DNA from 2 places in the Salinicoccus bachuensis genome. Region 2 is predicted to be linked to the other one. Evidence: predicted binding sites of a transcription regulator. Region 2 holds the regulator's gene; the other holds the start of a gene.

Region 1 (15,116 bases), 610 kb from region 2:
TCAAAAGCGATATGTCCGCCAGGCTTCACGATCTGTACCATATTTTTAATCATTTCCTCTTTCCCTTCAGGTGCTACATGTCCGAAAACATTAATGCTCACATCGTATACACCGTGTGGAAGTGCATCAGGTTCCGTGATATCCACAAGGCTTGTGCCAACAGTCACTCCCGCTGCCTGTGCCAGTTTCCTGGTCTTGTCGAGGCCCACCCGGGAGTAGTCATAGGCCGTGACATCATGGCCAAGTTTCGCCATGTATACCGCATTGCGTCCTTCCCCTTCAGCAAGCAGTGCCACTTTTGCACGCCCCTTTCCATGGAATATGGACTTTATCCATTCATTTGGTTCCGTCCCATAGATATATTCATCTTCGTCAAACTTCTCATCCCAATGGTTCATCATGTCCCATCCTTCCACTTTTTTCAGATAATTGATGTCCGTCAATTTTCATTTACCCCAACCACAATATAATAATAGTTGAAAGAAGGAACAGGACAAAAAGAAAGGAAGAGGAAAATGAGAATAGATTTGAAGACGGAAACATTCACTTGTCCGAGCTGCATCAAAAAGATTGAAGGCAATCTGAATAGGGCAGAAGGCGTCGATGCCGTAAAAGTATTGTTCAACTCCAGCAAAGTGAAAGTCGAACATGATGAAAACAGGATTGATCCTGAAGAGATCAAAGACATCATAGAAAAGCTCGGCTACGAAGTGCATAGTGTCAAATCCAGCTGATCACCAGAACCTTCCCGGGCTAGGGGAGGTTCTTTGTGTCGATCAATATCTTTGAATACGTTACTCGAGACCTCTAGAATATTAACCGTGAAAGTATTTCAAATGGAGGAATATCATATGAAGAATGAACAGATTGTTCTCGCAAAACGGCCGGAAGGTGTACCCGGTGATGATGTATTCAGATTTGAAGATATTGATGTGAGGCAGCCATCCGATGGAGAAGTACTGATCAGGCCATTATATATATCCGTCGATCCATATATGAGGGGACGCATGTCCGATGCCAAATCCTATGTCGCTCCGTTCGAACTGGATCAGCCCCTTCATGGGCATGTCGTCGGCGAAATAATGGAATCGAAGAATGATGCATTCGAAAAAGGGGATAAAGTAGTCGGAGTACTGCCATGGCAACGTTATATCACCGTTACAACGGACAATATATCGAAAATCCAGAATTCCGATGTGCCAATCCACCTCTACTTGAGCACACTCGGCATGACCGGCCAGACAGCCTACCATGGCCTGCTCAAGATCGGCCAGCCGAAAGAAGGGGAGACGGTCGTCGTTTCCGCCGCTTCCGGTGCTGTGGGTTCGGCCGTTGGACAGATTGCTAAAATAAAAGGGGCAAGAGTCGTCGGCATTGCCGGGGGAGAAGAGAAGGTAAACTACCTTGTTGAAACACTCGGTTTCGATGCCGGTGTGGACTATAAGGCAGACGACTTTGCTGATGCATTCGAGGCTGCAGTACCCGATGGCGTGGATGTCTATTTCGAGAACGTGGGTGGAGAAGTTTCGGATGTCGTACTGCCCCATCTGAACACGTTCGCACGTGTACCGGTATGTGGCACCATCTCCAGTTACAACAATAGGGAGGATGATATCGGTCCCCGCATACAGTGGATACTCGTCAAGACGCAGGCACTGATGCAGGGGTTCATCGTAGGCAATTATGCGGATGATTTCGAAGCTGCGGGCAAGCAGCTGGCGGAATGGGTACAGGAAGGCAGAATCCATACAGAAGTGACCGTTGAAGACGGATTCGAAAATCTTCCAAGTGCATTCAGAAACCTCTTCGAAGGCAAGAACCTGGGCAAACAGGTTGTAAAGATCGGTGAATAGAAGCAGAAGACGCATCCGGGTCGGATGCGTCTTCTTTATTTTACATATAATCCATCACTGTGCCGATCCTCAAAGAGTACTGGACATCGATGACCCTTTGGTTGAGCGATCCCCGGAAAGGGATGCCGGGCCTATAGAGCCAGTCTACAAAAGGACCATCGACCAGCACATCGATCTCTTTGAGCATTCCGTACCTTCTTTGATCATTGGCCAGGTATTCGAACATGAAGCCGGTCCATACCCATATGGATTTCGCCTTGCCGAAACGGGCACGGAATCGGCTGATTATTTCAGTCGCAAGCGCCATATTGCAGAAGGGCTCACCACCCAGTATGCTGAGCCCTTCGATATAGTCCGCTTCACAGTACGAAATAATCTCTTCAATGACGGCATCCGAGCATCTCTCCCCGTAGGTGAACTTCTGTGCATGCAGATTATAGCACCCGGGGCATGAGAAGGGGCACCCCGAGAGGTAGATGCTGCACCGTACCCCCTCGCCATCGACGAAGCTGTGCGGCTCTATCTTTGCAATATGATACTGCCCATCATAGATCTGCAGTGCCTGCATCACACATCACTCATATGCTTGACGCGGGCTTTGATTTCCTTATGCCGCCCTTCGATCGTCGGGCGATTCACCGGATTGCCGAGATAGCCGCATGTCCGTTTGACGACATCCACGGTATCAGGATCCTGGTTGCCGCAGTTCGGACATCTGAATCCATTTTCTGTCGTTTCGAAGTCGCCATCATAGTGGCATTCATAACAGTGGTCGATTGGCGTATTGGTCCCGAGATAACCCACTCTGTCATAGGAATAGTCCCATACCGCTTCCAAAGCTTTAAGGTTATGTGTCATCTTTGGATACTCGCAGTAGTGGATGAAGCCGCCACTCGCAATTTCAGGGTAATCCTTTTCAAAATCGATCTTTTCAAACGGTGTGATGTCCTTGCGGACGTCATAGTGGAATGAATTCTGATAGTATCCCTTATCCGTTATATGTTCAATATCACCGAACCGCTTCTGGTCCAGACGGCAGAAACGGTCAGTCAACGACTCGCTCGGTGTGCCATACACACTGAAGAATATATCATAGTCATCAGTCCAATCGAACTGGTACTGCTTCATCTCCTTCAGAATATCCATCGTGAACGCCTTGGCCCTAGAGTCCTCTTCCCACTCCGGGCCATAGAATACCGTCGCCGCTTCATAAAGTCCGATGTAGCCCATGGATAATGTGCAGCGCTCCCTGGTGAATACATCCATCACATCCTCACCCGGTTCGAGTCGGATGCCGAAGGCACCGCTTTTATAGAGGATTGGGGCGTTGTCACTGACTACCGACTTCAGCCGCTCGACCCTGCACATGAGGGCATCGTGCATCAGCCGCATCTTCTCATGGAAGAGCTCCCAGAAAGCTGCTTTGTCTCCCCCTGATTCGATTGCAATCCGCGGTACATTCAGAGTAACGACGCCCAGGTTGGCCCGGCCGCTGTTTATGAACGCCCCGGCCTCATCCTGCCAGCTCGGGAGGAATGAACGGCAGCCCATCGGTGCCTTGAAATCACCAAGCAGCTCCACCGTCCTGTCGTAATTCAGGATATCCGGGTACATCCGCTTCGCCGAGCATTTCAAAGCCAGCTGCTTGATGTCGTAATTCGGGTCGGCCGGAAAGAAGTTGACTCCTTTTCTGATGGAGAATACCAGCTTTGGGAATATGGCCGTAAATTTCTGGTCCCCGATGCCGTCGAGTCGCGTATTCAGTATCGCACGCTGGATATGCCTGCTGTATTTGTCGGTCCCGAGACCAAAACCGATCGTAACAAAAGGCGTCTGGCCATTTGATGTATAGAGGGTATTGATCTCATACTCCAGACTCTGTATGGCATCTCTGATATCCTTCTTCACACGTGCTTCGACATATGCTTCAGTCTTGTCCCCATGCACGTATTCCACAACCACGGCACGATGATGGTCTTCATTTTTCTGTGCATATTCACTCAACACTTCGTCTATGCGATCGACCGTGCATCCCCCATACTGGCTGCTGGAAACATTTGCGATGATCTGTACAATCTGGGCCGTTGCCGTCTGTATCGATTTCGGGGAAACCACTTTCGCGTTGCCCATCTGAAATCCCTTCGCGAGCATTCCACGGATATCGATCAGGCAACAGTTCGTCATCGGCTGGAAAGGGTGGTAGTCGAGATCATGGAAATGAATGTCCCCTTCAGCATGTGCTTTTGCGACATATTCCGGCAGCATCCGCTCCAGTGCAAACGACTTGGCCACAACTCCGGCGGTCAAATCCCGGAAAGTGTTGAATGTCCTGCTGTCCTTGTTTGCGTTCTCATGCACAATCGATGGATTGAAATCCAGCAGTTGTGCAATATCTTTATCCAATGTATTCATAAGACCACTCCAAATCCTATATATTGTGCTTCAACTAGAAAACTAACACAATATATTGTTACTTTATTTATTTGAAATGGTTCGTCTAATTTCTGACAAAAAGATATGAACGATTATTGAAATATAAAAAATACGCCTTCCCAATGAGGGAAGACGCAATTCGCATCAGGAAAATATTCTGTCTATCTTCTCAATCTCCGCCTGTGTCAATTCAACTTCCGCCGCTTTGACGTTTGATCTGATCTGTTCGCCATTCTTGGCCCCTGGAATGAGGACATCGACAGAAGGACGGGTCAGGTAGAAGGCCAGGACGATATGGGCGACTTCTTCACCTTTTTCAGCGGCAAGCTCCTTGAGCTGATCGACTTTCTCCAGATTCTCCTTGAACTGGTCTTCCTTATAGAAGGGCAGGTTCGCCCGGAGGTCTTCGAACTTCGTATTCTCGTCATATTTTCCTGCAAGCAGTCCTGCAGCCAACGGGAAGTATGGAATGAAAGTGATCTGGTGCTCTGCCGTATATTTCAGCAGGTCTTCCTCAGCGGACCGGTCGAGCAGGTTGTACTGGCCCTGGTAGACGTCCACATGACCATCCTTATCCGCTTCCTTCAGCTGATCGAAGGAGAAGTTGGATACACCGATGGCACGGATTTTGCCCGCTTCCTTCAGCTCGGCAAGTGCCCGGATCGCCTCGTCTTTTGGCGTCTCCTCGTCCGGATAATGGATATAGAAGAGATCGATGTAGTCCGTCTGCAGTCTCTCGAGTGCTTCATCCACCGCCTGCTTGAGAAACTCGGGAGAATTGTCGAGAGTCGTATTGCCATCTTCGTCCACCCGCTGGGCGGCCTTTGTCGCAACGACGACGTCCTCGCGCCTGTATTCCTTCAATACTTCACCAATCAGTTCCTCGGAACGTTTCGGTCCATACATATAGGCTGTATCAATCAGATTGACACCGGCATCGATGGCATCCCTGACCACCTGGCGCCCCGCCTCTTCATCGAGGTTCTTATACAGATTGTGGCCACCAACTGCGTTGGCACCAAGTGCAATCGGGTGTACTTTGATTCCGGACTTGCCAAGTTCAACATGCTCTGTCATATTCAAAAACTCCTTTTTCTAAGGTTTCATTACAATCATAGTCATCAAGTATGTTTTATTCAAACCAAGTGCTCAAAAAACCGGAACACATGGTCCCGGCTTTCCGAATCATATTATGCTGTCACAGGGGCCATTCCCCTGAAATCCACAAGCTGGTAGGCTGCTTCGACGTCTGTATCACTTGGAGGTTCTACATCATTCAATTCGTAGGGCACACCGAGCGCTTCCCATTTATGGACACCAAGCTGATTATAGGGGAGTATTTCGAACTTCTCGACATTATTCAGGGAATTGATGAATCTGCCGAGTTTGATGAGGTCCTCCGCATCATCGGTCAGTCCCGGGACAAGTACATGTCTGACCCATATCGGCTGATGACGCTCCGACAGCATTTCTGCAAACTTGAGTATATGGGTATTCGGCCGTTTGGTCAGATGGATATGCTTTTCATTATCGATGTGCTTCAGGTCGAGGAGTACTAGATCCGTATATTTGAGCAGCTCCTCCATCCCGTTCGTGAAAGTTTCCGAATCATTTGCACATCCGGCGGATGTATCGATGCACGTATGGATGCCTTCGGCTTTCAGCGCCTTGAACAGTTCAGTCAGGAAGGGCATCTGCAGAAGCGGTTCCCCGCCGCTGACAGTGACACCCCCGCCTGAAGCTTTGAAGTAGGGAATATAGGGTCTGATCTCCTCGACCATCTCTTCTGCTGTCACCACTCTTGCGGCGCCACGCATCTTCCATGTATCCGGGTTGTGACAGAACAGGCACCTGAGGACGCAGCCCTGAGTGAACAATACATAGCGCAGACCTGGTCCGTCCAGTGTTCCGAGACTTTCTACAGAATGAAGATTCCCTTTGATCATGATAAACCCCTGCCTCTTTTAATAGTTTCTACATTCTCTCATGGAATGTGCGTGCGATGACATCGAGCTGCTGTTCGCGTGTCAGTTTGATGAAGTTGACGGCATACCCGGATACCCGGATGGTCAGCTGTGGATATTCTTCCGGATGATTCATCGCGTCGATCAGCGTCTCCCTGTTGAACACGTTGATATTCAGGTGGTGTCCGTGCTGCATGGCGTAGCCATCGAGTATGCCGACCAGGTTCATCTCCTGTATTCGCTCTTCCTTGCCGAGGGATTTCGGTACGATACTGAATGTGTTTGAAATGCCATCCTTACAGCTGTCATACGGCAGCTTGGCGACGGATGAGAGGGAAGCGAGTGCCCCTTTCTGGTCGCGTCCATGCATCGGGTTCGCCCCCGGCGCAAACGGTTCGCCGGCTTTGCGTCCATCCGGTGTGTTGCCGGTCTTCTTGCCGTACACGACGTTTGAAGTGATCGTCAATACACTCATGGTGTGCTCTGCATCGCGGTATGTCCTATGCTTTCTGAGTTTCGCCATGAAGCGTTCGACCAGTTCGATTGCGATATCGTCGACACGCGCATCGTTGTTGCCGTATTTCGGATAGTCCCCTTCGACTTCAAAGTCGACCGCGATACCCTCTGCATTGCGCACCGGTTTCACTGTGGCGTGCTTGATGGCGGACAGTGAATCGGCGACGACCGACAGTCCGGCGATGCCTGTCGCCATCGTGCGATGGACATCCGTGTCGTGCAGTGCCATCTCGATTCTTTCGTAGCTGTACTTGTCATGCATATAGTGGATGACATTCAGTGAATTGATGTAGACACCGGCGAGCCACTCCATCATTTCGTCGAATTTCCTGTCCACCTCATCATAATCAAGCACTTCGGAAGTAACAGAGGAAAATTCAGGACCAACTTGTACGCCGGACTTTTCATCCCTTCCACCGTTGATGGCATAGAGCAGTGTCTTGGCCAGGTTTGCCCGGGCACCGAAGAACTGCATCTGCTTTCCGATCCTCATTGCGGATACACAGCATGCGATGCCGTAATCATCACCATAGCTTTCCCGCATCAGATCATCATTCTCGTACTGGATGGAGCTTGTCTTGATGCTCATCCTTGCACAATAGGCCTTGAAGTTCGCCGGCAGCCGCTCAGACCACAGTACTGTAAGATTCGGCTCCGGTGCCGGTCCGAGGTTGTCGAGTGAATGCAGAAAGCGGAACGCGTTTTTCGTTACAAGCGGCCGGCCGTCGATGCCGACGCCACCGATGGATTCCGTCACCCATGTCGGATCTCCTGAGAACAGCTCATTGTAGTCCGGGGTGCGGGCGAACTTCACAAGACGAAGCTTCATGATGAAGTGGTCGATGACTTCCTGCACTTCCGCTTCGGTTGCAACCCCCGCTGCGAGGTCGCGTTCTGCATAGATGTCGAGGAAGGTGGATGTGCGACCGAGACTCATTGCAGCCCCGTTCTGCTCCTTCACAGCCGCCAGGTATGCAAGGTATGTCCATTGCACCGCTTCCCTGAAATCTCGCGCCGGACGGCTGAGGTCGAATCCATATATTTCCCCAAGCTTTTTCAGTTCACCGAGTGCACGATACTGTTCCGACATCTCCCCACGCAGACGGATCACATCCTCCGACATGACGGTCGTCATGCTGTCGAACTCATCCTTCTTCTCATTCATGAGGAAATCTATGCCGTAAAGCGCCACTCTCCGGTAGTCCCCGATGATGCGGCCACGGCCGTATGCATCAGGCAGGCCGGTGATGATGCCCGCCTTGCGGCATGCCAGCATCTCCTTCGAATAGGCATCGAATACACCCTGGTTATGCGTCTTGCGGTAGTCGGTGAATATGCTTTCCGTCTCCTTGTCGAGCTCATATCCATAGGCCTCACATGCCGCCTTTGCCATGCGGGTGCCACCGAATGGCTGCATGGAGCGTTTGAACGGCGCATCGGTCTGCACCCCTACGATTGTTTCCAGTTTCTCGTCCAGATAGCCCGCCTTGTGGGAAGTGATCGTCGATACGGTCTTCGTGTCCATATCCCACATGCCGCCACGCTCACGTTCCTCCTTGGACAGTTCCAGCACCTGCTTCCACAGCCGTTCCGTCGCCTCCGTCGGGCCGGCCAGGAATTCATCCGTCCCTTCATACAATGTGTAGTTCAACTGGATGAATTCCCTGACATCCACTTTCCTATTCCAACGTCCTGCTCTGAAGCCTTCCCACGCATCTGTTCTTTGAACTCTTTCCTTCAACATGAACATCCCTCCAAATGATTGTTCAATATATCACAAGTAAAGTATATCATTATCGTGAATTAATTCACATATAAAATTAAGAAAGATGTGTCAATTCTGCATCGATGAGACTTTATCCATTTGCAGATTTTTTTGGAAATATGAGACAATGAACCCAAATGCACAGGAGGCCCTTGCCATGACACGATGCACAAATTGCGGCACACGATGGACGTTCAAGGATAAACTGAGGAAGTCTTTTTCATTTGATAGGGGCATGTCATGCCCACATTGCGGAGAAGCGCAGTACCTGACCTGGCGTTATAGGAAGAAAAGCAGTCTGACCACTTTTCTGATGCTCCTGCTGTTCTTCCTGCCCAGCTTTTTCAATGCACCCTGGCAAGTCCATGTATCTGTCCTCATTCCAACATTGAGTGCTGGTATATTATTCCAGGTACACACCTTTGAACTCACTGACAACGACGATGGGGATTTCTGGAAGGTATAACTTTAAGGAAACTAAAAAAGCTGCCCGCAAGGCAGCTTTCAATGTATCATTAAACACTATCCATCCTTCTATCCACTTTCTCCAAACAGCTGCTTACGCCTCCAGCCACCGAAGTTATAATAGGTGAATGCAAATACGCTGCTGAGTATAAAACTCATGCCCATGCCGATACCGATGCCCACTTCTCCAAACTGGGAGGCGAAGAGGGCAGTCAATGGATACCGCAATATCCAGAAGGAAATGATGTTCAGGCCAAGTACTTGGTACATCGCACCGGAGGCTCGGACGATGCCATTGAGCACGAAGTTCAGCCCAAGGAATGGGTAGCAGAGGGCGACGATACGCAGGTACCGGGCACCGAACTGCACCGCTTCCTCATCCTCTATAAAGAGGCGCATGCCGAATTCGGCGAAGGTGATGACGAAGATTGCGACGGCCACCATGAGGCCGAAGTTGTAGAGGGCGGCATTTTTCGCAATCTGCCTGACGCGTTCCCAGTCGTTGATTCCGATATTCTGCCCGGCCATGCTGTTCACTGCGGTCCCGAGCGCCATTGCAGGCAGCATGATCAGGCTGTCGAGCCGCTGTGCGGCACTGAAGCCTGCAACGGTCTGGCCGCCGAACTGTGTGACCACACTGAGAATGGCTGCGACACCAGCATGGATGACGGCCATCTGCAGCCCGGCAGGAATGCCGAGGTTGAAGATCAGCCTGACTTCCTTGCCAGAAGGCAGGGAAGGTTTTGTGAAAGGGATCAGATCGTGCTTCACCGAGTAGTAGACGCTGTAGAGGAACGCGATGCCCTGGGACGCGACCGTCGACAATGCGGCCCCCTCGATACCCATCCCGAATCCTATCAGGAATACCGGAGCCAGCGCCGCATTCAATATGACGGCGACAAATACGACCCGAAGCGGCGTCTTGCTGTCGCCGACCGCCCTGAGGACCGTATTCATGAAGTTGTATGCAAAAAGGAAGAACATGCTCAGGAAGCTGATCTGCAGATAGATTCTTGCTTGCCCGAGCAGGTCTTCCGGTGTGCCGATCAACAGCAGCAGCTGCTCCGCGAAGACGAAGCCGATGATTCCGAACACCAGAGCCATGCTTGTCATCGTAACGATGAATGCATTCAGATAGGATTTGAACCCTTTCTCATCACGTTTGCCATACTGCTGGGACAGTATGGTGAGTGCAGCGTTGTTGAGCCCCAGTATGAATGACAGGACCGTGATCAGTATCGTCGTTGCAACAGCGACGGCACCGAGTGCCGATGCACCGAGTATATTCCCGACCCAAAGGCTGTCCACAATCTGGAATGACGTCTGGAGCAGATTCGTCAGCATGATTGGTCCGGAAAACAGTATGAGGGATTTCAAGATGGACCCCTGGGTGAAGTCCTGCTGATTCTGAGACATATCTACACCTACCAAATTATTTTTTCAAGAAGTTGCCAAATTCATCATCTATTATATAATTTAAAGTCAAGAGGGCAGGCAATATCACCTTGAAGATGTAACCCTTGTACCTATCATTCATGAGATGGGGGATGCATATGAAACTTTTCATAAATCCGCAGGTCCCTGCAGTTTCTCCCGGTGACGTAAACTATTTCATCTATGTCATGCTGATTGCTCTAGTCTTTCTTTTTGTATTCATGGTGAGAAAAACGCTTCCCGGACGAGCAGGTTTTGTCTTTTTCGTATTTCTGTTGCTTGCCATACTGCAAAGGATACTGATTATAGGCTGGTATCTGCTCACAGAAGAATATGATCCTGCCTATTCACTCCCTTTGCAGATCTGTCGGGTGGTCGTATGGCTTGTAATCCTCCAGTTCTTCATCCGACGTGACTTTCTGAACCAGATAATATTCTATATGGGACTTTTTTCCTATGGTGCTTTCTTCTACCCAATTGGTATCTACCCACCTTGGCATATGGCAGGTTGGGCATTCTTTCTGCTCCACGGCATCAATACAGTGTTTCCGTTCGCTATGCATTTTGCAGTCGGCTTCATTCCAACTTTCAAAGGCCTGCTTCAGGCCTATATCGTATTTCTCATCTACTTCTTTCTGGTCTACTCCTTAAATCCCCATTTTGACGGCAACTATTTCTTCATAGAACAGCGTCCTTTTTTTCATGAATTGGGAGCATCCGCCTATATCCTTGTTAATCTTGCAGGAACATTTTTCGGATTTCTGTTCGTCTATCTCATAGTGAAAGGTTCAATCCGGTTAAAATATCGGGCATCACACGAGGAGGAGGCATAGGAATGAATCTATCCTCCAAACAACTGCATGGCAAGATATAACGCCACACCCCATATGATGACTGCAGAAATCTTGTTGAGGGCATTCAGAAATACGCCTTTTGTATCGAAGTTCCCCACTGTCCTTCCGACTATCGCAAGACCGATGAACCACAGCCAGGAAATGACGATGCACGCTGCAGTGAAAACCACTTTCTCCAGCCCTTCGTAGCTGAGTGAGCTTGTACCGATGACACCGATCGTATCGATGATGGCATGGGGATTCAGCAATGAGACGGACATGGCGAACAGAATCTGCTTCTGCATGGACATCGCCGCCGCCTCCTGACTGAGGGTGGCTGGATCGCTCTTCCAGATCGACCATCCCATATACAGCAGAAAGATGATGCCAAGGGAGAAGATGACCGTCTGCAGGACCGGCATGGTCAGGACGATGACCGAGACCCCAAGTACAGCAAGGAGGATCAGAAGCGTGTCACAAAACCCTGCGGTAATGATGACGGGAATTGCCCCCCGCAGTCGTGGCTGTGACGCACCCTGATTGAACACGAAGACGTTTTGTGCCCCGAGGGGGAGGATTAGTCCGAATGCCAGAATAATGCCATGGAACAGTGCTGCAGTCATATTCATTCTCCTTCAGTTCTAATTATTATTGGCCGGGAAATGGAAAAAAGCCATTCCATTATATCGTGGAATGGCTCTCATGACCATATTTGAATCCCGACTTACTGTTCCGGGTGATGCTGAACGAACACTTCATAGGTGGAGAGTTCAGCTCCAAGAATCGGGTTATCTTCCGATTTCGCTTCAGAACCGCCCGAAGCATGCGCCTTCTTCGTCGCACGGCTTTCCCTCCAGGCATCGAAGCTTGCATGGTCCTCCCATGTCGTACATACTTCGATGACATCATATTCCTCCGTATTCTCCTTGACCAGCACTTCCATGAGGATGAAGCCATCAAACGTATGGACCGCTTTTGCCTTCGAGAACCGTTGGGCCACTTCCTCCACTCTGCCTTTTTCTACACGTATCTGATTCACTGCTTTGATCATATGACCGAATACCTCCTTGAATATAAACCATTTCTTCCACCTAAATATATCATGTATGACCGGATGCCTTACAGGATAAGCCTTCAGTGAAATATGGTATGATTTGAGTGAATGGTGGGCTTTATATCTGAAATCAAAGGGGATGGTTTCCATGGATAATAAGCAGAATGGCCAAAAGAAGGAGAAGAATGCATCCTACGTAGGAGTTGGCATTGCACTCGGTGCAGGTATTGGGACGGCTGTGGGTGTCGCAGCCGATGAAATTGCGCTGGGCGTCGCTTTTGGCAGTGCCTTCGGTGCAGTTCTCGGGGCAGTACTTACGAACATGGGCTCCAAGAAATGATGACACTGTATTCATACTCAAAAGGGTGGTTCATGGAGGAGAAGCGGAACAGCAATAATAACGCTAAAAAATCGAATGGAAGCCCGGGACTGCTGCTCGGCATACTCTTTGGAGCACTATTGGGCATTACCATCGACGAGCTGGCGGTTGGTATTGCTTTGGGAGCCGGGGTCGGCACAGCCATAGGCTCCAATATACCCAAAAATAATAATGAACACAGAGGTGACAGCATGATCCTTAAAGATGCAGAAGGAAAATACAAAATTTCTCTGGAAGAGGAACGGGCGGTGGTCCGGCAGGATTCTGAAGAGGTACACTATGCCATCATTGAAAGTAGGAGGGAAGTGGAAAATGCGGGCTACTGTGTGCTTAACAACATCTATGTTAATGAAGGCATGGAAGCACCTTTCGAAGCACGGTTTCTGAAGCGCCAGTCCAACCTGGTGACAGTCGATGGCTTCAAGGCCATTCGCGTAATGAAGGCAGTATCCGGCCCATATTACATCATTTTGACCTTGTGGGAGGATGAACAGTCGTTCCATAATTGGCAGGACTCCGAACAGTATGGTGAGACCCATAGGAAAAGGGGAACGAAATCCGGTCTCGATCGTGAAGTGGTCGATCGGGAACAGTCGTTCAATGTCCGTTTCCAGCTGGAAAATGAATAGCTAAATAAAGCAGTGATGCATCCGTCACTGCTTCTTCATATTGAAAACATAGGCTTACTTATGTAAACTTGTTTATTGTATTCAATTTGCGATACCAACCTTCCCAACATTAGAAAAGAAGTGTCTTATTATGAAACATTTCCTAAACCAGATACCTGTCTCGATCTGCGGCCTGATACTCGGCCTTGTATCGCTCGGCCATCTCTTCTTCTCCATACAGCACACTCTCATCGGGTGGGCTTTCACTGGCATGGGCATACTGCTGATGCTCCTGTTCTTCATGAAAATCACCGTTACGGGCAGAGACACCCTGAAAACATTGGATAATCCTGGCGTGGCTGCCATATCACCGACATTTCCGATGTCGCTCATGGTACTCTGCAATATTCTCGGCCATTTCACTGTAAATGATCCGCTCATATTCGCTGTATGGTGGCTTGCCATCATCCTGCATTTTGGCCTGATGGCTTTCTTCGCCCTCACCTTCGTCACGCCGAACAGGATGAAGTCCGAATATATCAATCCCGGCTGGTTTGTCACTTTTGTCGGCATCGGTGTCATACCAACCACTTCAAGCAACTTCGGAGTGGAGTTCGGCCAGATTGTCATCTGGATTGCCCTCGCATTCTATCTCATCCTGCTGCCGCTCGTCATCAGCCAGGTGATAAAACAGCGGACCACCCGTGCCACACTGCCACTCGTTGCCATCGTCGCTGCACCGGGTTCGTTATGTCTGACCGGCTATATCTCCGTCATGGAACATCCTTCTGAAATGCTCGTATATTTGCTGCTCATCCTGTCGCAGACAGTATATTTTCTGATTGTCATGAGGCTTCCCAGAATCATGCGTTTCAGATTTCATCCGAGCTATGCCGCCCTGACGTTTCCAGTCGTCATTTCTGCTACGGCGATCATCTATACATTGCAGATGACGGATGGCAGAAGTCTGATGAACAGCATACTCGGATTCCTTTCCACCATCGAACTGTCACTGGCTGTCATCATCGTCACCTATGTACTGATACGCTATTCGATTTTTATCGTGCAATGCTATGCAGACAACGGCCAGTCATATAACTAGGACCGCAGTGAGAGGCACTGCGGTCCTTTAATTTTCAATATATAATCATGAGTGGGGTTCTGATGAGAACTGGACCTTGATCAAATAGGAAACGGGATTCTCTTCAAACAGGTCTTCTGCACGGACATTCCCCTTATTCAGCGCCTCAGGTACAACACCTCGTACTTCAGATGCATTATCAAAATACTGCATAACACCGATGACCACTTCCGCTTCATCACTGAAATCGACGGACTCACCAATTTCAGTGCTGGACGTCCTGCTCATATTCTCCATATCAACCTCCTCACCAAATACAGCATCAAGCTCACTGATACTGTAGACTCCATTATCCATATGTATAATCTTAATTGATTTCCGATCGTTATTCTGGTCTTGAAGGGAGAAATAAAGTCTTCCCTCGTCTGATCCACTTCCAGTTTCATCTGTTCTTTCCGTACTATGCCTCATCAGATACTCTTCTTGTTTTTCTCCGTATACATACTCTTCAATCCAAATATTCAAATAAGGTTTTTCCAAATCTGCATGCTCAACCTCATAAACAAATGTTTCCTCGGAAAGGGCTGATATAAGCTGCTTTTCATTTTCAGAGACTTCAGCTGTCTTCATCGTATTGGTTGCACTTCCGCATCCAGCCAGTACCACCACGACTATTCCAATCAGTATATCCCTTATCCTCATCAAATTCTCCTTTTCAACTTATTATTCCG
Region 2 (15,116 bases):
AGACATCGGTGAACCAGGTGGGTGTCAATGTGAATACCGCCTCCCATATCCTGCTCCAGCATGTGGCAGGCCTGTCACCATCGATAAGCAGGAACATCGTGAAGTACCGGGAAGAAAACAAGGGGTTCAAAACACGCAATGAAATAAAGAAGGTGCCGCGTCTTGGTGAAAAGACATATGAGCAGTGTGTCGGTTTCCTGAGGCTTCCGGAAGGGGAGGAGCCACTTGACCGGACGCCAATACACCCGGAGCGGTATGGAGAGACATACCGGCTGCTGAATCTCATGGGAATGAAGCAGACTGATATAGGCACAAAGGAACTGGCCGAAGCGGTCCGGAAGATGAATCTGGAACAGACGGCGGAAAGACTTGGTATAGGCGTGCCCACATTGTCCGATATCATCGACAGTCTGAAAGCACCAACACGGGATATCCGTGATGGCTATGAAGTGCCTATGCTGAAATCTGATGTCCTCAAACTGGAAGACCTGAAGGAGGGAATGAAGCTTTCGGGTACCGTCCGCAATGTGACGGACTTCGGAGCGTTTGTCGATATCGGGGTGAAGCAGGATGGTCTGGTGCATATATCAAAAATGACTAACAAGTTCATCAAGCATCCGATGGAGGTCGTCAATGTCGGGGACATTGTGGATGTAACCGTACTGGATGTGGATACTAATAAAGGCAGGATATCACTGAGCATGAAATAGAAAAATCCCAATCGGTTTCATAACCGATTGGGATTTTATTTATTGATTAGTCGTTTGCTTCCATATCAACATCGTCAATATTGATGTCCATTGCATTGGCAACGCCTCTGCCGTATGCAGGGTCTGCTTTATAGCAGTTTCTGATATGACGGTGTTTTACGCGATCGGAAACACCTTGCATTTCATTTGCTGTATTCTCGAAGATGCGCTGTTTCATTTCATCTGACTGGAGATTGAAAAGTTTTCCTGGCTGCTCATAGTACTGGTCGTCATCGTCACGGAAGTTATGTTCGTAGACGAGGCCTTCCATTTCAAGCGCCGGCTGTTTTGCACTTGCGTCATCCTTATAGTGATCGAAGCTGTTCGGATAGTAGTTCGTGTGGCCACCAAGGTTGCCATCGACTCTCATTGCACCATCCCTGCTGAATGGACATACATTGGATGCCGCTTTTGGAGAATTGACCGGAATCTGGTGATGGTTGGCACCAAGACGATAGCGCTGAGTATCTCCATAGGAGAACAGGCGGCCCTGAAGCATCTTGTCAGGTGAGAAACCGATACCTGGAACGATGTTTGTTGGAGCGAATGCAGCCTGTTCAACTTCTGCGAAGTAGTTTTCAGGGTTGCGATTGAGTTCGAATTCACCAACAGGGATGAGTGGGAATTCATCCTTGTACCATACTTTCGTCAGGTCGAACGGGTTATGGTAGTGGTTCTTCGCCTGTTCTTCAGTCATGACCTGGATGTATAGCTTCCATTTAGGGAAGTTGCCTTCTTCAATTGCATTGTAGAGGTCCCTTTGGGAAGACTCGCGGTCTTTCGCAACCACTTCTTCAGCTTCGTCAGCTGTCAGGTTCTCGATGCCCTGCTCTGTTCTGAAGTGGAATTTGACCCATACACGCTCATTGTCTGCATTGACCATGCTGTATGTGTGTGAACCGAAGCCATGCATGTTTCTGTAGCCTTTAGGAATACCACGGTCTGTCATGAGAATTGTTACCTGGTGCAGTGCTTCAGGAAGCAGCGTCCAGAAGTCCCAGTTGCTTTCAGCGTTGTGCATGTTCGTCCTTGGGTCACGTTTGACAACGTGATTCAAACTTGCGAAAAGTTTAGGATCGCGGAAAAAGAATACAGGAGTGTTGTTGCCGACGAGGTCCCAGTTGCCTTCTTCAGTATAGAATTTGAGGGCGAAACCACGAATATCCCTTTCAGCGTCTGCAGCACCACGTTCACCGGCCACAGTAGAGAAGCGTGCGAACATTTCAGTCTGCTTGCCCACTTCGCTGAATATTTTTGCTTTTGTATATTTAGTGATATCATTAGTTACAGTAAACGTACCGTAAGCACCTGAACCTTTTGCGTGCATACGTCTTTCCGGGATGACCTCACGGTCGAAATGTCCCATCTGTTCAAGGAAGTAGGGATCCTGCATGACCATCGGTCCACGCGGCCCAGCTGTCATTGAATTTTCACGGTCACCTACAGGTGCACCAAATAGAGTGGTCAGACGATCACTCGGCTGATTTTCACCTTGTTCTCTAGGGTGTGTGCCGCCTCCAGTACGGGCGTCCCCAGGCATATTGCTCTTGTTTTCGAAATCCATTGATAATTCCCTCCAAGAAGTTATTTATAATCCTTGTTTAGAATGATTATAAATAAATATTAACACAATAAACTCAGAAAACAATAGAAAACCACTAGAATAATTTGAAAAAAATGTGTATGAGGTGACAAAACGCAACTGATTTTGCAAAGGAAGGCGCTTGACCTCTTATATAGAAGAAGATGGTGGGGTGATTCATGAATGACTATATATGAAGAAACACGTTCAGGCTCAGGGTGCATCAGCACACATTAATTTTTTGTAAAGAATATATTAAAAACATATTGACTTTAAAGCCATAACCCTTTATTATAAATATCGTTGCATTATTCCAATGGCCCGTTGGTCAAGTGGTTAAGACACCGCCCTTTCACGGCGGTAACACGGGTTCGAATCCCGTACGGGTCACTTTTTAAAAAAATATAGCGAAAGTATTGACTTGAGATACTGCAAAGTATATAATGGTATTTGTCGCTTAAACGAGAGAAAAAAATAAGCGAAAAAAGCTATTGACAATCAATACTGAAAAATGTATAATGAATTTTGTCGCTAAAAATATAACATGCGGTTGTGGCGGAATCGGCAGACGCGCTAGGTTGAGGGCCTAGTGGGAGTTAAATCCCGTGGAGGTTCAAGTCCTCTCAGCCGCATCATTACTTAATTAATGCAATATAACCTGCGGGTGTAGTTAAATGGCATAACCTCAGCCTTCCAAGCTGATGTTGTCGGTTCGATTCCGATCACCCGCTCCATTAACTTTTATATCAATTAAGAACATTGAAAACTGAATGACAATATGTCAACGTTAATTCCGAAAAAAACGAATGCTCCGGCATTCACTTGGGCGACAAGTAAAACCGCAACGGAGTCAGAGAACTTCCAATTATGGAGAGTTTGATCCTGGCTCAGGATGAACGCTGGCGGCGTGCCTAATACATGCAAGTCGAACGCGCGGATCAGGAGCTTGCTCCTGTGACGCGAGTGGCGGACGGGTGAGTAACACGTAGGCAACCTGCCCATCAGACCGGGATAACCACGGGAAACCGTGGCTAATACCGGATAATCCTTTTCCACACAGGTGGGGAAGTTGAAAGGCGGTCTTTTGGCTGTCACTGGTGGATGGGCCTGCGGCGCATTAGCTGGTTGGTGGGGTAATGGCCCACCAAGGCGACGATGCGTAGCCGACCTGAGAGGGTGATCGGCCACACTGGGACTGAGACACGGCCCAGACTCCTACGGGAGGCAGCAGTAGGGAATCTTCCGCAATGGACGAAAGTCTGACGGAGCAACGCCGCGTGAGTGAAGAAGGGTTTCGGCTCGTAAAACTCTGTTGTCAGGGAAGAACGCCGACGGGAGTAACTGCCCGTCGGGTGACGGTACCTGACCAGAAAGCCACGGCTAACTACGTGCCAGCAGCCGCGGTAATACGTAGGTGGCAAGCGTTATCCGGAATTATTGGGCGTAAAGCGCGCGTAGGCGGTTCGTTAAGTCTGATGTGAAAGCCCCCGGCTCAACCGGGGAGGGTCATTGGAAACTGGCGGACTTGAGTGCAGAAGAGGAGAGTGGAATTCCATGTGTAGCGGTGAAATGCGCAGAGATATGGAGGAACACCAGTGGCGAAGGCGGCTCTCTGGTCTGCAACTGACGCTGAGGTGCGAAAGCGTGGGGATCAAACAGGATTAGATACCCTGGTAGTCCACGCCGTAAACGATGAGTGCTAAGTGTTAGGGGGTTTCCGCCCCTTAGTGCTGCAGCTAACGCATTAAGCACTCCGCCTGGGGAGTACGGCCGCAAGGTTGAAACTCAAAGGAATTGACGGGGACCCGCACAAGCGGTGGAGCATGTGGTTTAATTCGAAGCAACGCGAAGAACCTTACCAAATCTTGACATCCTCTGACCACCCTGGAGACAGGGCTTCCCTTCGGGGCAGAGTGACAGGTGGTGCATGGTTGTCGTCAGCTCGTGTCGTGAGATGTTGGGTTAAGTCCCGCAACGAGCGCAACCCTTATTACTAGTTGCCAGCATTCAGTTGGGCACTCTAGTGAGACTGCCGGTGACAAACCGGAGGAAGGTGGGGATGACGTCAAATCATCATGCCCCTTATGATTTGGGCTACACACGTGCTACAATGGACAGGTTACAAAGGGCAGCCAGACCGCGAGGTTGAGCGAATCCCATAAAACTGTTCTCAGTTCGGATTGGAGTCTGCAACTCGACTCCATGAAGCTGGAATCGCTAGTAATCGTGGATCAGAATGCCACGGTGAATACGTTCCCGGGTCTTGTACACACCGCCCGTCACACCACGAAAGTCGGTAACACCTGAAGCCGGTGGGCCAACCCTTTGGGGGGGCAGCCGTCGAAGGTGGGACCGATGATTGGGGTGAAGTCGTAACAAGGTAGCCGTATCGGAAGGTGCGGCTGGATCACCTCCTTTCTAAGGATATTACAGGAGACATCTGCTCCGGCAGATGTAGCGGAACCGTTGACATATTGTATTCAGTTTTGAATGGTCTTATTTGGCTATTCTCCATGTACATTGAAAACCGTATAGAAACAATGCGAAAAATGATTTTTAACCGAAAATCTAGCGTAGAAAACCGAGAACCGAAAGAGTTCAAAAAAACACGCGTTGTGTCAGCTTCGGCTGGCACACTCACAATTTCATTGCGATTAAGTAATGAAGGGCGCACGGTGGATGCCTTGGCACCAAGAGCCGATGAAGGACGGAACCAACACCGATATGCTCTGGGGAGCTGTAAGTAAGCGTTGAACCAGAGATTTCCGAATGGGGGAACCCCGCACGTTAGTGCGACTGTCCGGTGAATACATAGCCGGACAGAGGTAGACCCGGGGAACTGAAACATCTTAGTACCCGGAGGAAGAGAAAGAAAAATCGATTCCCTGAGTAGCGGCGAGCGAAACGGGAAGAGCCCAAACCAGCTTCGGCTGGGGTTGTAGGACACCGATGATACTGCGCATCGCGAGCAGAACGGTCTGGAAAGGCCGGCCATAGGGGGTAACAGTCCCGTATGCGTAGCGATGCAAGGTTGCGGTGGATCCTGAGTACGGCGGAACACGAGGAATTCCGTCGGAATCCGGGAGGACCATCTCCCAAGGCTAAATACTCCTTGGTGACCGATAGTGAACCAGTACCGTGAGGGAAAGGTGAAAAGCACCCCGGAAGGGGAGTGAAATAGAACCTGAAACCGTGTGCTTACAAGTAGTCAGAGCCCGTTTATGGGTGATGGCGTGCCTTTTGTAGAATGAACCGGCGAGTTGCGATTTCATGCAAGGTTAAGCAGAGGATGCGGAGCCGCAGCGAAAGCGAGTCTGAATAGGGCGTTTAGTATGGGGTTGCAGACCCGAAACCAGGTGATCTACCCATGTCCAGGCTGAAGTCCAGGTAACACTGGATGGAGGGCCGAACCGACTTACGTTGAAAAGTGACCGGATGAGGTGTGGGTAGCGGAGAAATTCCAATCGAACCTGGAGATAGCTGGTTCTCTCCGAAATATATTTAGGTATAGCCTCGTGTTAGCATCGTGGAGGTAGAGCACTGTTTGGACGAGGGGCCCATCCCGGGTTACCGAATTCAGACAAACTCCGAATGCCACAGATGTGATGCACGGGAGTCAGACAGCGGGTGATAAGGTCCGTTGTCGAGAGGGAAACAGCCCAGACCACCAGTTAAGGTCCCAAAATATATGTTGAGTGGAAAAGGATGTGGCGTTGCACAGACAACTAGGATGTTGGCTTAGAAGCAGCCATCATTTAAAGAGTGCGTAATAGCTCACTAGTCAAGTGACGCTGCGCCGAAAATGTACCGGGGCTAAACATATTACCGAAACTGTGGATCAATTATATTGATGGTAGGAGAGCGTTCCAATGGCAGGGAAGCATGACCGTGAGGACATGTGGAGCGATTGGAAGTGAGAATGCCGGTGTGAGTAGCGAAAGACGGGTGGGAATCCCGTCCACCGAATGACTAAGGTTTCCAGAGGAAGGCTCGTCCGCTCTGGGTTAGTCGGGACCTAAGCCGAGGCGGAAACGCGTAGGCGATGGACAACAGGCAGAAATTCCTGTACCGGTGATATGTGTTTGAGTGAAGTGGTGACGCAGGAGGAGAAGCAGAGCGTGCGGAAGGAAGAGCACGTCCAAGCATCGAGTCGGCAGGGTAGGCAAATCCGCCCTGTGCCAACGACGAGGTGTGACGGGGAGCCGAAATCTAGTAGGCGAAGCTGTGGATTCACACTGCCAAGAAAAGCTGCTGGCGAATATATCACTGCCCGTACCGCAAACCGACACAGGTAGTTGGGAAGAGAATTCTAAGGTGAGCGAGCGAACTCTCGTTAAGGAACTCGGCAAAATGACCCCGTAACTTCGGGAGAAGGGGTGCTCATGGAGACATGAGCCGCAGTGAATAGGCCCAAGCGACTGTTTATCAAAAACACAGGTCTCTGCCAAACCGAAAGGTGACGTATAGGGGCTGACGCCTGCCCGGTGCTGGAAGGTTAAGAGGAGCGCTCAGCGTAAGCGAAGGTGCGAATCGAAGCCCCAGTAAACGGCGGCCGTAACTATAACGGTCCTAAGGTAGCGAAATTCCTTGTCAGGTAAGTTCTGACCCGCACGAAAGGCGTAACGATTTGGGCACTGTCTCAACGAGAGGCTCGGTGAAATCATAGTACCTGTGAAGATGCAGGTTACCCGCGACAGGACGGAAAGACCCCGTGGAGCTTTACTGTAGCCTGATATTGAATCTTGACCTCACCTGTACAGGATAGGTGGGAGCCGATGAAGTGTGGACGCCAGTCTACATGGAGGCACTGGTGGGATACCACCCTGGTGATGTTGAGATTCTAACCCGCGCCCGTGATCCGGGCGGGAGACAGTGTCAGGTGGACAGTTTGACTGGGGCGGTCGCCTCCCAAAGAGTAACGGAGGCGCTCAAAGGTTCCCTCAGAATGGTTGGAAATCATTCATAGAGTGTAAAGGTATAAGGGAGCTTGACTGCGAGACATACAGGTCGAGCAGGGTCGAAAGACGGACTTAGTGATCCGGTGGTTCCGCATGGAAGGGCCATCGCTCAACGGATAAAAGCTACCCCGGGGATAACAGGCTTATCTCCCCCAAGAGTTCACATCGACGGGGAGGTTTGGCACCTCGATGTCGGCTCATCGCATCCTGGGGCTGTAGTCGGTCCCAAGGGTTGGGCTGTTCGCCCATTAAAGCGGTACGCGAGCTGGGTTCAGAACGTCGTGAGACAGTTCGGTCCCTATCCGTCGTGGGCGTTGGAAATTTGAGAGGCGCTGTCCTTAGTACGAGAGGACCGGGATGGACATACCACTGGTGGACCAGTTGTCGTGCCAACGGCATCGCTGGGTAGCTATGTATGGCCGGGATAAGTGCTGAAAGCATCTAAGCATGAAGCCCCCCTCGAGATGAGATTTCCCCATTAGATCCCTCAGAGATGATGAGGTGGATAGGTTCGGCGTGTAAGTGTGGCGACACATTCAGCGGACGAATACTAATCGATCGATGACTTATTCAATTAATGAAAACCGTGTTGGTTTTCTGCGCAGCGCATTGTTTCTATCCGGTTTTGAATGTATATCATTCAACCTGAATATTGTCCGGTGGCACTGGCGGAGAGGCCCCACCTGTTCCCATGCCGAACACAGCAGTTAAGCTCTCCAGCGCCGATGGTAGTTGGACTGACGTCCCGTGAGAGTAGGACGCCGCCGGGCAGTATATATTACATAATTAAATTATGGATGCGATGAGCCGCATTGAGACCTTTACAGGTCTCTTTTTTTGTATAATGGGAGTATAAATCTAGTGAGGATGGTTGAATCATGGAATACTGTATTGAAGTCACCGGCCTGTCCGAGACTGAAAAACTAGCAAGTACTTTGGAAAAGAATATAGGGCCGGGTACTGTCATTCTGCTTTCTGGAGACCTTGGTGCCGGGAAGACGACATTCACCCAATTTCTGGGCCGGGCTCTTGGTGTCAAACGCAGAATGAGTTCTCCCACCTTCAACATCATCAAAAGCTATGATGGGAAATGTACTGTTCATCATATGGACTGCTACCGTCTTGAAGAAAGTGATGAAGATCTTGGGTTCGATGAATATTTTAATGAAGATGATATATCGATTGTGGAATGGCCAATATATATAGAAGAATTTCTGCCAGATGAGCACTTGTCCATTCATATAGAAACACTGGGCGAAGAAAAACGGCGCTTCAAATTTTCTGCAAAGGGTACCGCATACACTACAATACTGGAGGCACTTGAAAATGATTTCCCTTCTGATTGATACTTCCAACAGGCCTTTATCCATCGCCATCAATAAGGATGGATATTGCCTGGCAGAAATAAATACCACTGTGAAGAAGACCCATTCCGCTACATTGATGGTATATATCAATGAACTTTTTGAAATGACAGGATACAAGCGTGGAGATATCGACCGGATCATTGTGGCGCGGGGGCCGGGTTCCTACACAGGTGTACGGATTGGTGTCACTGTGGCCAAAACACTGGCTCATGCATTGAGTATAGACCTTTATTCTGTTTCATCTTTGGCTGTCATTGCAGCCTCCACAGGCAGGGAGGGCGTCATGGCACCGATGTTCGATGGCAGAAGGGGCAATGTCTACACAGCCGTCTACCGTCTGGACGGCAAATCATTCGAAGAAGTCATGGATGCAGGATATATGGCACTCGATACAGTCCTTGAGCATTTGGAAAAATATGAGGGAGGCATCGTACTGTCAGATGCCCAGGAAAAATTCAGTGGAAATCTCGATATATTCACCCATGCTATCCCCCGCATCAGCGCCGTAGAGAAGTTCGAGTCAATAATACGGCATGAGGATGTCCATCAGATGGTACCTGAATATCTAAAAATATCGGAGGCTGAGAAAAATTGGATGGAGCGCACACAGTCATAAGAAAAATGGAAATCGATGACCTGGAAGCTGTATATGAAATTGAATCAGCCTCATTTCCGAATACATCATGGAACATCGAATCATTTCTGAGGGAACTGACAGCGAATCAGTTCGCCTACTACTTTGTTATTGAAAAAGAGGATAAAATAGTAGGCTACTGCGGAGTCTGGCTCGTCATCGACCAGAGTCAGATTACGACCATCGCCGTGGCAAAGGAAGAACAGGGCAATGGCTATGGTCGTCAGCTTCTCCAGCATGCGAAGCAATATGCAGGCCAATCTGCAGATATACTTTCACTGGAAGTGAGCATAGATAATCATAGAGCCATGAAGCTGTATGAAAAGGAAGGTTTCCTCTATGGAGGAATACGCAAGGACTATTACGGTCCGGGAAAGGATGCACATGTCATGTGGGTGACGCTGAATGAATGAAGAAGTGATTATAATGAGCATTGAGACGAGCTGCGATGAGACAGCATGCAGTATCGTCAGAAACGGCGATGAAATACTTTCCAATATCGTTGTAAGCCAGATAGAAAGCCATAAGCGCTTTGGCGGTGTCGTACCGGAAGTGGCTTCAAGGCACCATGTTGAAACCATTACGGTGGTGATCGAGGAAGCACTGGAAGAAGCAGGCCTCCTTCCAGCAGATCTTTCAGCTGTGGCAGTGACGGAAGGGCCGGGCCTGATCGGTGCATTGCTGGTCGGCATCAATGCCGCCAAGGCATTCAGCTTCGCACATGATCTGCCACTGATCCCCGTCCATCATATTGCGGGCCATATCTATGCAAACCAGCTGGAGGAGAAGCTTGAATTCCCACTCATATCCCTCATCGTATCCGGTGGACATACGGAACTCATCTATATGAAGGATCATATGTCCTTTGAAGTCATCGGAGAGACAAGGGATGATGCAGTGGGGGAGGCGTATGACAAGGTGGCCAGGGTCATCGGCCTCCCGTACCCCGGCGGTCCGCATATCGACCGTCTGAGCAGGGAAGGGGAAGACACATTCAATTTCCCAAGACCATATCTTGAACCGGGAAGCTATGATTTCAGCTTCAGCGGACTGAAGTCTTCAGTGATCAATACACTGCACAATCATAGACAAAAGGGCCTTGCGGTAGACAAGGCGGATGTGGCAAGGAGCTTCCAGGAGAGTGTCGTTGACGTGCTGACAAAAAAGACGATGCTGGCTGTGGAGAATTATGGTGTGGATAACCTGATCATTGCAGGGGGAGTGGCCGCAAACAGCGGACTGAGAGCCCGATTTGAAACACTCTGTGAGGAGCAGGACATTAAGCTCAGCATCCCCCAGCTGAAGTACTGTACCGATAATGCAGCCATGATTGGTGCTGCAGCCTACCATCTCTATATCAGAAACGCCTTTGGCAGCCTGGACTTGAATGGAAGGAATTTCATAGATATAGAAGAATACAGCATATAAAGAGCCATATCCCTCAAAATGAGGGACATGGCTCTTTTAAATAATCTATATTTGTCAATACGGAACGTCTGTTTTAAACAGCCTGTGGATAACCTGTTGATAGAAATGGAAATAGCGCTCCAAACGGCGCAGGTACTGGGGATATAATTGTGCATAACTTTGTGTATAAGTTATCCTGGCTGTGGATTATGGGCTGAATTATGCACTGCTCTGCACTTTCTGCTGTGAATAAAAATGTGGCTAACTCCATATAGTACATAGTCCTTCTAAATGGAACGTGCGTTCGTCATCCGTTTATATCTCTTCCAGTTTTTCTTCCAATATCGCCCATTCCATCATCAGTGCATCGAGCTGTTCCTTCTGCGCATTCAACTGCTGATTGAATTCCGAGGCTTTTTCGTAATCTTCATATACTTCGGGGTCGGCGAGTGTCGCCTCGGTCGCTGCGATTTCTTCCTCGAGTGCCTGGATGCGTTCTTCCATCCTGCTCGTACTGCGTTTCAGCTTCTGCATCTCATTCCTTTTCTGCTTCTGCTGTTCATAATCAGTGCCATTCTGGTTTTTGTTATCCTGCTTCTCCACTTTGATATCGAGGGATGCCTGTTCTTCCTTCTTATGGCGGTAGTAGCTGTAGTCGCCGTTGTAGGTCTTGAGATGCTGCAGGTCCATTTCCACAATTTTGGTGGCGATGCGATCAATGAAGTAGCGGTCGTGGGAGACGAACAGGATGGTCCCTGGGAAATTCTGAAGTGCCTCTTCCAGGACTTCCTTGCTGTCGATATCCAGGTGGTTGGTCGGCTCATCGAGAATGAGAAGGTTATTCTTTTCCAACATTAGTTTCGCAAGCTGGATGCGGGCCTTCTCCCCACCGCTCAGATCATTGACACTCTTCATCACTTCATCCTGGGTGAACAGGAAGCGGCCGAGCACTTTGCGGACATCGCTTTCATTCATGTTCGGATACTCATGCCACAGTTCTTCAAGGACATTCCTGCTGGAAGTGAATTCGGCCTGTTTCTGATCGTAGTAGCCGATGGAGACGTTCGTACCATAGATGATTTCTCCGGCATGCCGTGGCAATTCCTTCGCAATGGTTTTGACGAGGGTGGATTTTCCTATACCATTCGGCCCGATGACCGCCAGGCGGTCTCCTTTGTCTACATTCAGGGTGATGCCGCTGTTCAGCGTCTCCTCATAGCCGATGTCGAGGTTATTGATCCGGAGGACGTCGTTTCCACTTTCCCTTTTTATATCGAAAGAGAAGCGCGCACTTTTTCTGTCGATCTGCGGTGTATCCATCCGGTCCATCTGCTCAAGCTTCTTGCGGCGGCTTTTTGCCATGTTGCTTGTCGAGGCCCGTGCTATATTCTTCTCGACAAACGTTTCAAGCTGTTTGATCTCCTTCTGCTGATGCTCGTAAGCTTTCATCCGAAGACTGTAGTTCTTCTCTTTTTCCTGGACGTATTTCGTATAGTTGGAGTGGTAGAGGGTACCCCTGTACATTTCCACTTCAAAGATTTTGTCGACCGTCCGATCCAGGAAGTACCGGTCGTGGCTGATGATTGCGATGGCACCTGTAAAACTGTTCAAATACTGTTCGAGCCATGCCACGGTGTCCATGTCCAGGTGGTTGGTCGGTTCGTCAAGAAGGAGCAGGTCGGGTTTCGACAGGAGCATCTGGCCGAGGGCAAGACGTGTTTTCTGTCCGCCAGAGAATTCATCGACATTGCGGTCGAGGTCATCGATTGTGAAACTCAGCCCGGTTGTGACCGTCTTGATCTGGGCATCGATCGTGTATCCCCCCTGGGACTCGAATGAATTCTGCAGCGTGTCGTACCGGTCCATCTGATCGCTATAGGCAGGGTCGTCATAATCATGTTCTGCCAGCCAGGTCGTCACTTTCTGCATCTCCTCCTGGAGATCGAGCAGGTGGGAGAATGGACGCATCATTTCATCCCGGACGGTCTGGGAGGATTCCAGTGTCATCTGCTGGGTCAGGTAGCCTATGGAGATGCCTTTCGGCGTAGTGACCTGACCTTCATCAAGCCCGAGTTCCCCCGCCATTATCTTCATGAGTGTCGTCTTTCCGGCACCATTTTTCCCAACAATGCCGACGGTTTCCCCTTTTTTTATTTCCAGATTTATATTTTCAAAAATCATATCTGTACCGAATGATTTCTTTACATTTCCCAATTGCATTACTATCATATTGATTACCTCACTTTCTTCAAGTCTACAATAAATAAATTAAAAAAACGATGAAATTAAATGACATTGACTACACTATGAAAATTGAGATATGCTATAATGTACCAACAGAGTGTAATAAACGAGGTGTGGGACATTTGAACAGTAAAAAGAAAATCCCAAATGCAACTATGAAACGTCTCCCTTTATACTATAGATTTTTTAAGAACGCTGAAAAATCCAGTGTGGATAGAGTCTCATCCAGAGAAATCAGTGAGGCATTGGATATTGATTCTGCCACTATAAGGCGAGACTTCTCCTATTTTGGTGAACTCGGTAGAAAAGGTTATGGATACAACGTCAAAAGCCTTCTGAACTTCTTCATGGAACACATCCAGGGGAACGAAGTAAGGAACGTAGCAATCATTGGTGCAGGTAATCTGGGCAGTGCATTATTAAACTACAAATTCAGCAACATAAATGATAGAATGAACATAGTTGCTGCCTTTGACAGCAATGATGAAATTGTTGGCACATCCATCAATGATACATTAGTATATCATCCAGATGAACTTGAGGATATGGTCAGTAGACATAACATAGACGTTGCGATACTTACCTTGCCGGCAGAGGTCAGCCAGGACATGGCTGAACGGCTTGTAGATGCGGGCATCAAAGGTATACTGAACTTCACACCAATCAGATTGGACGTAACTGATGGAATCTATGTACACAATATAGATTTGAGTGTTGAATTGCAGGCGCTATTCTTTTATATGAAACATATCTAGGAGGGGTATTATGCTCGAAATGTTAATGCCGGTGACGCTTATGGCAGTAGGACCAACAAGTATGATAGTAATCGCTGTTGTAGCATTGATTATATTCGGACCCAAGAAGCTTCCTCAATTTGGACGCGCAATGGGCTCCACTTTAAAGGAATTTAAAGACGCAACAAAAGGTCTCGCTACAGACGATGATGAGGAAGAAGAAGAGTACGAGAAGAAAAAACAGCCGAAGAAGATTGAAGCAGTTGAAGTCGAAAAAGCTGAAGAAACTAAAGTATAAAGATTTGGAGGTGGCGAAAGCCGCCTTTTTTTAAAGAGGTGAAAAGTAAGATGGAAGACTCGGAAAAAAAAGAATTTACCGAGCACTTGGAAGAATTGAGAAAGCGTCTGCTGATTGTCATGTATTTCTTTGTCGGGGCACTGATCGTAGGATTTTTCCTGTCCAAGCCCCTGATATACCGGATGCAGAATGCGCCATGGGCGGAATCCATACAGATGCATGCGTTCCAGGTTACTGATCCGCTTAAGATCTATCTGCTTGTGATCGTCATAATCGGTCTTGTGGTGGTGCTGCCGGTCATCATGTACCAGCTATGGGCCTTCGTGGCGCCAGGACTATACGGCAATGAAAGGAAATTGACATTGAGCTACATTCCGATTGTCATGATCCTCATGCTGATTGGGATGGCCTTCGGCTACTTTGTTCTTGTGCCCTACATCATCCAGTTCACTTTCGACCTTTCGGAAGAGATGGGAATCGAAACGACCATCGGCATCAATCAATATTTCGGATTTCTGTTCAGAACAGTCCTGCCATTCGGTGCAATATTCCAGATGCCGATCCTGGTGCTGTTCTTGACACAGCTTGGTCTGCTGACGCCGATGTTCCTCAGGAAAAACAGGAAGTATGCCTACTTCATCCTGCTGATCGTCGCAGCACTGATTGCACCCCCGGACCTGATGACGCATATCATGCTGACAATACCAATGATCATTCTTTACGAATTCAGCATCTATATTTCCAAAATCGGCTACCGCAGACACTTGAAGGCAGAACAGAAGGCAATAGAAGAATCTTTGGATTCCGACTAGGAGGTATTCAGGGTGAAATTCGATTCGAACACTGAAGCGTTTAAAGCGTTGGATGAAAGAGGCAGCGAAGCATTGAATGAACGGATTGAACGGACACAGGAAAATCAGTGGAAGCAGAAGTATCATGTGCAGCCGATTGCGGGCAGCATGGATTCCATTGCCGGCTTCGTTTACCACGATGGTACGTATCATATCCTCTACCAGTGGTCACCCTTTGAAGACAAAAGGACCAGATGCCTGTATCATGTGACTACGAACGACCTCGTTTCTTTTGAGAATAGGGGAATAGTGAAGATGCTGTCGGACGGAGCCTATTCGGGCTCCGCTTTTG

What was found. Region 2 encodes Rex, which represses fermentation and respiration genes when NADH is low (regulators of the CRP and FNR family bind a similar motif). Its sites were predicted from a motif close to TTGTGAAATATTTCACAA; they were not measured.
Region 1: a site for Rex is predicted at 8,563-8,580, ahead of pflB (formate C-acetyltransferase). Genes of this name have one in related genera too.

Annotation. Positions count from the first base shown of each region.
Region 1 is NZ_CP138333.2:59,426-74,541, reverse strand. Features, by position in the region: gene RQP18_RS00345 (class I SAM-dependent methyltransferase) at 1-443, opposite strand, end outside; gene RQP18_RS00340 (heavy-metal-associated domain-containing protein) at 516-734, shown strand; gene RQP18_RS00335 (NADP-dependent oxidoreductase) at 852-1,853, shown strand; gene nrdG (anaerobic ribonucleoside-triphosphate reductase activating protein) at 1,894-2,421, opposite strand; gene nrdD (anaerobic ribonucleoside-triphosphate reductase) at 2,421-4,265, opposite strand; gene RQP18_RS00320 (aldo/keto reductase) at 4,431-5,363, opposite strand; gene pflA (pyruvate formate-lyase-activating protein) at 5,477-6,232, opposite strand; gene pflB (formate C-acetyltransferase) at 6,261-8,510, opposite strand; gene RQP18_RS00305 (TIGR04104 family putative zinc finger protein) at 8,659-8,997, shown strand; gene RQP18_RS00300 (MATE family efflux transporter) at 9,066-10,412, opposite strand; gene RQP18_RS00295 (YwaF family protein) at 10,550-11,263, shown strand; gene RQP18_RS00290 (LysE/ArgO family amino acid transporter) at 11,272-11,886, opposite strand; gene RQP18_RS00285 (antibiotic biosynthesis monooxygenase) at 11,988-12,314, opposite strand; gene RQP18_RS00280 (hypothetical protein) at 12,466-12,657, shown strand; gene RQP18_RS00275 (antibiotic biosynthesis monooxygenase family protein) at 12,654-13,325, shown strand; gene RQP18_RS00270 (TDT family transporter) at 13,456-14,406, shown strand; gene RQP18_RS00265 (hypothetical protein) at 14,452-15,087, opposite strand.
Region 2 is NZ_CP138333.2:2,066,860-2,081,975, reverse strand. Features, by position in the region: gene RQP18_RS10620 (Tex family protein) at 1-710, shown strand, start outside; gene RQP18_RS10615 (catalase) at 757-2,313, opposite strand; tRNA gene RQP18_RS10610 (tRNA-Glu) at 2,650-2,721, shown strand; tRNA gene RQP18_RS10605 (tRNA-Leu) at 2,878-2,963, shown strand; tRNA gene RQP18_RS10600 (tRNA-Gly) at 2,992-3,065, shown strand; rRNA gene RQP18_RS10595 (16S ribosomal RNA) at 3,196-4,749, shown strand; rRNA gene RQP18_RS10590 (23S ribosomal RNA) at 4,984-7,863, shown strand; rRNA gene rrf (5S ribosomal RNA) at 7,945-8,059, shown strand; gene tsaE (tRNA (adenosine(37)-N6)-threonylcarbamoyltransferase complex ATPase subunit type 1 TsaE) at 8,168-8,635, shown strand; gene tsaB (tRNA (adenosine(37)-N6)-threonylcarbamoyltransferase complex dimerization subunit type 1 TsaB) at 8,616-9,272, shown strand; gene rimI (ribosomal protein S18-alanine N-acetyltransferase) at 9,278-9,703, shown strand; gene tsaD (tRNA (adenosine(37)-N6)-threonylcarbamoyltransferase complex transferase subunit TsaD) at 9,696-10,718, shown strand; gene RQP18_RS10560 (ABC-F family ATP-binding cassette domain-containing protein) at 11,013-12,926, opposite strand; gene RQP18_RS10555 (redox-sensing transcriptional repressor Rex) at 13,064-13,696, shown strand; gene RQP18_RS10550 (twin-arginine translocase TatA/TatE family subunit) at 13,737-13,973, shown strand; gene tatC (twin-arginine translocase subunit TatC) at 14,024-14,785, shown strand; gene RQP18_RS10540 (glycoside hydrolase family 32 protein) at 14,798-15,116, shown strand, end outside.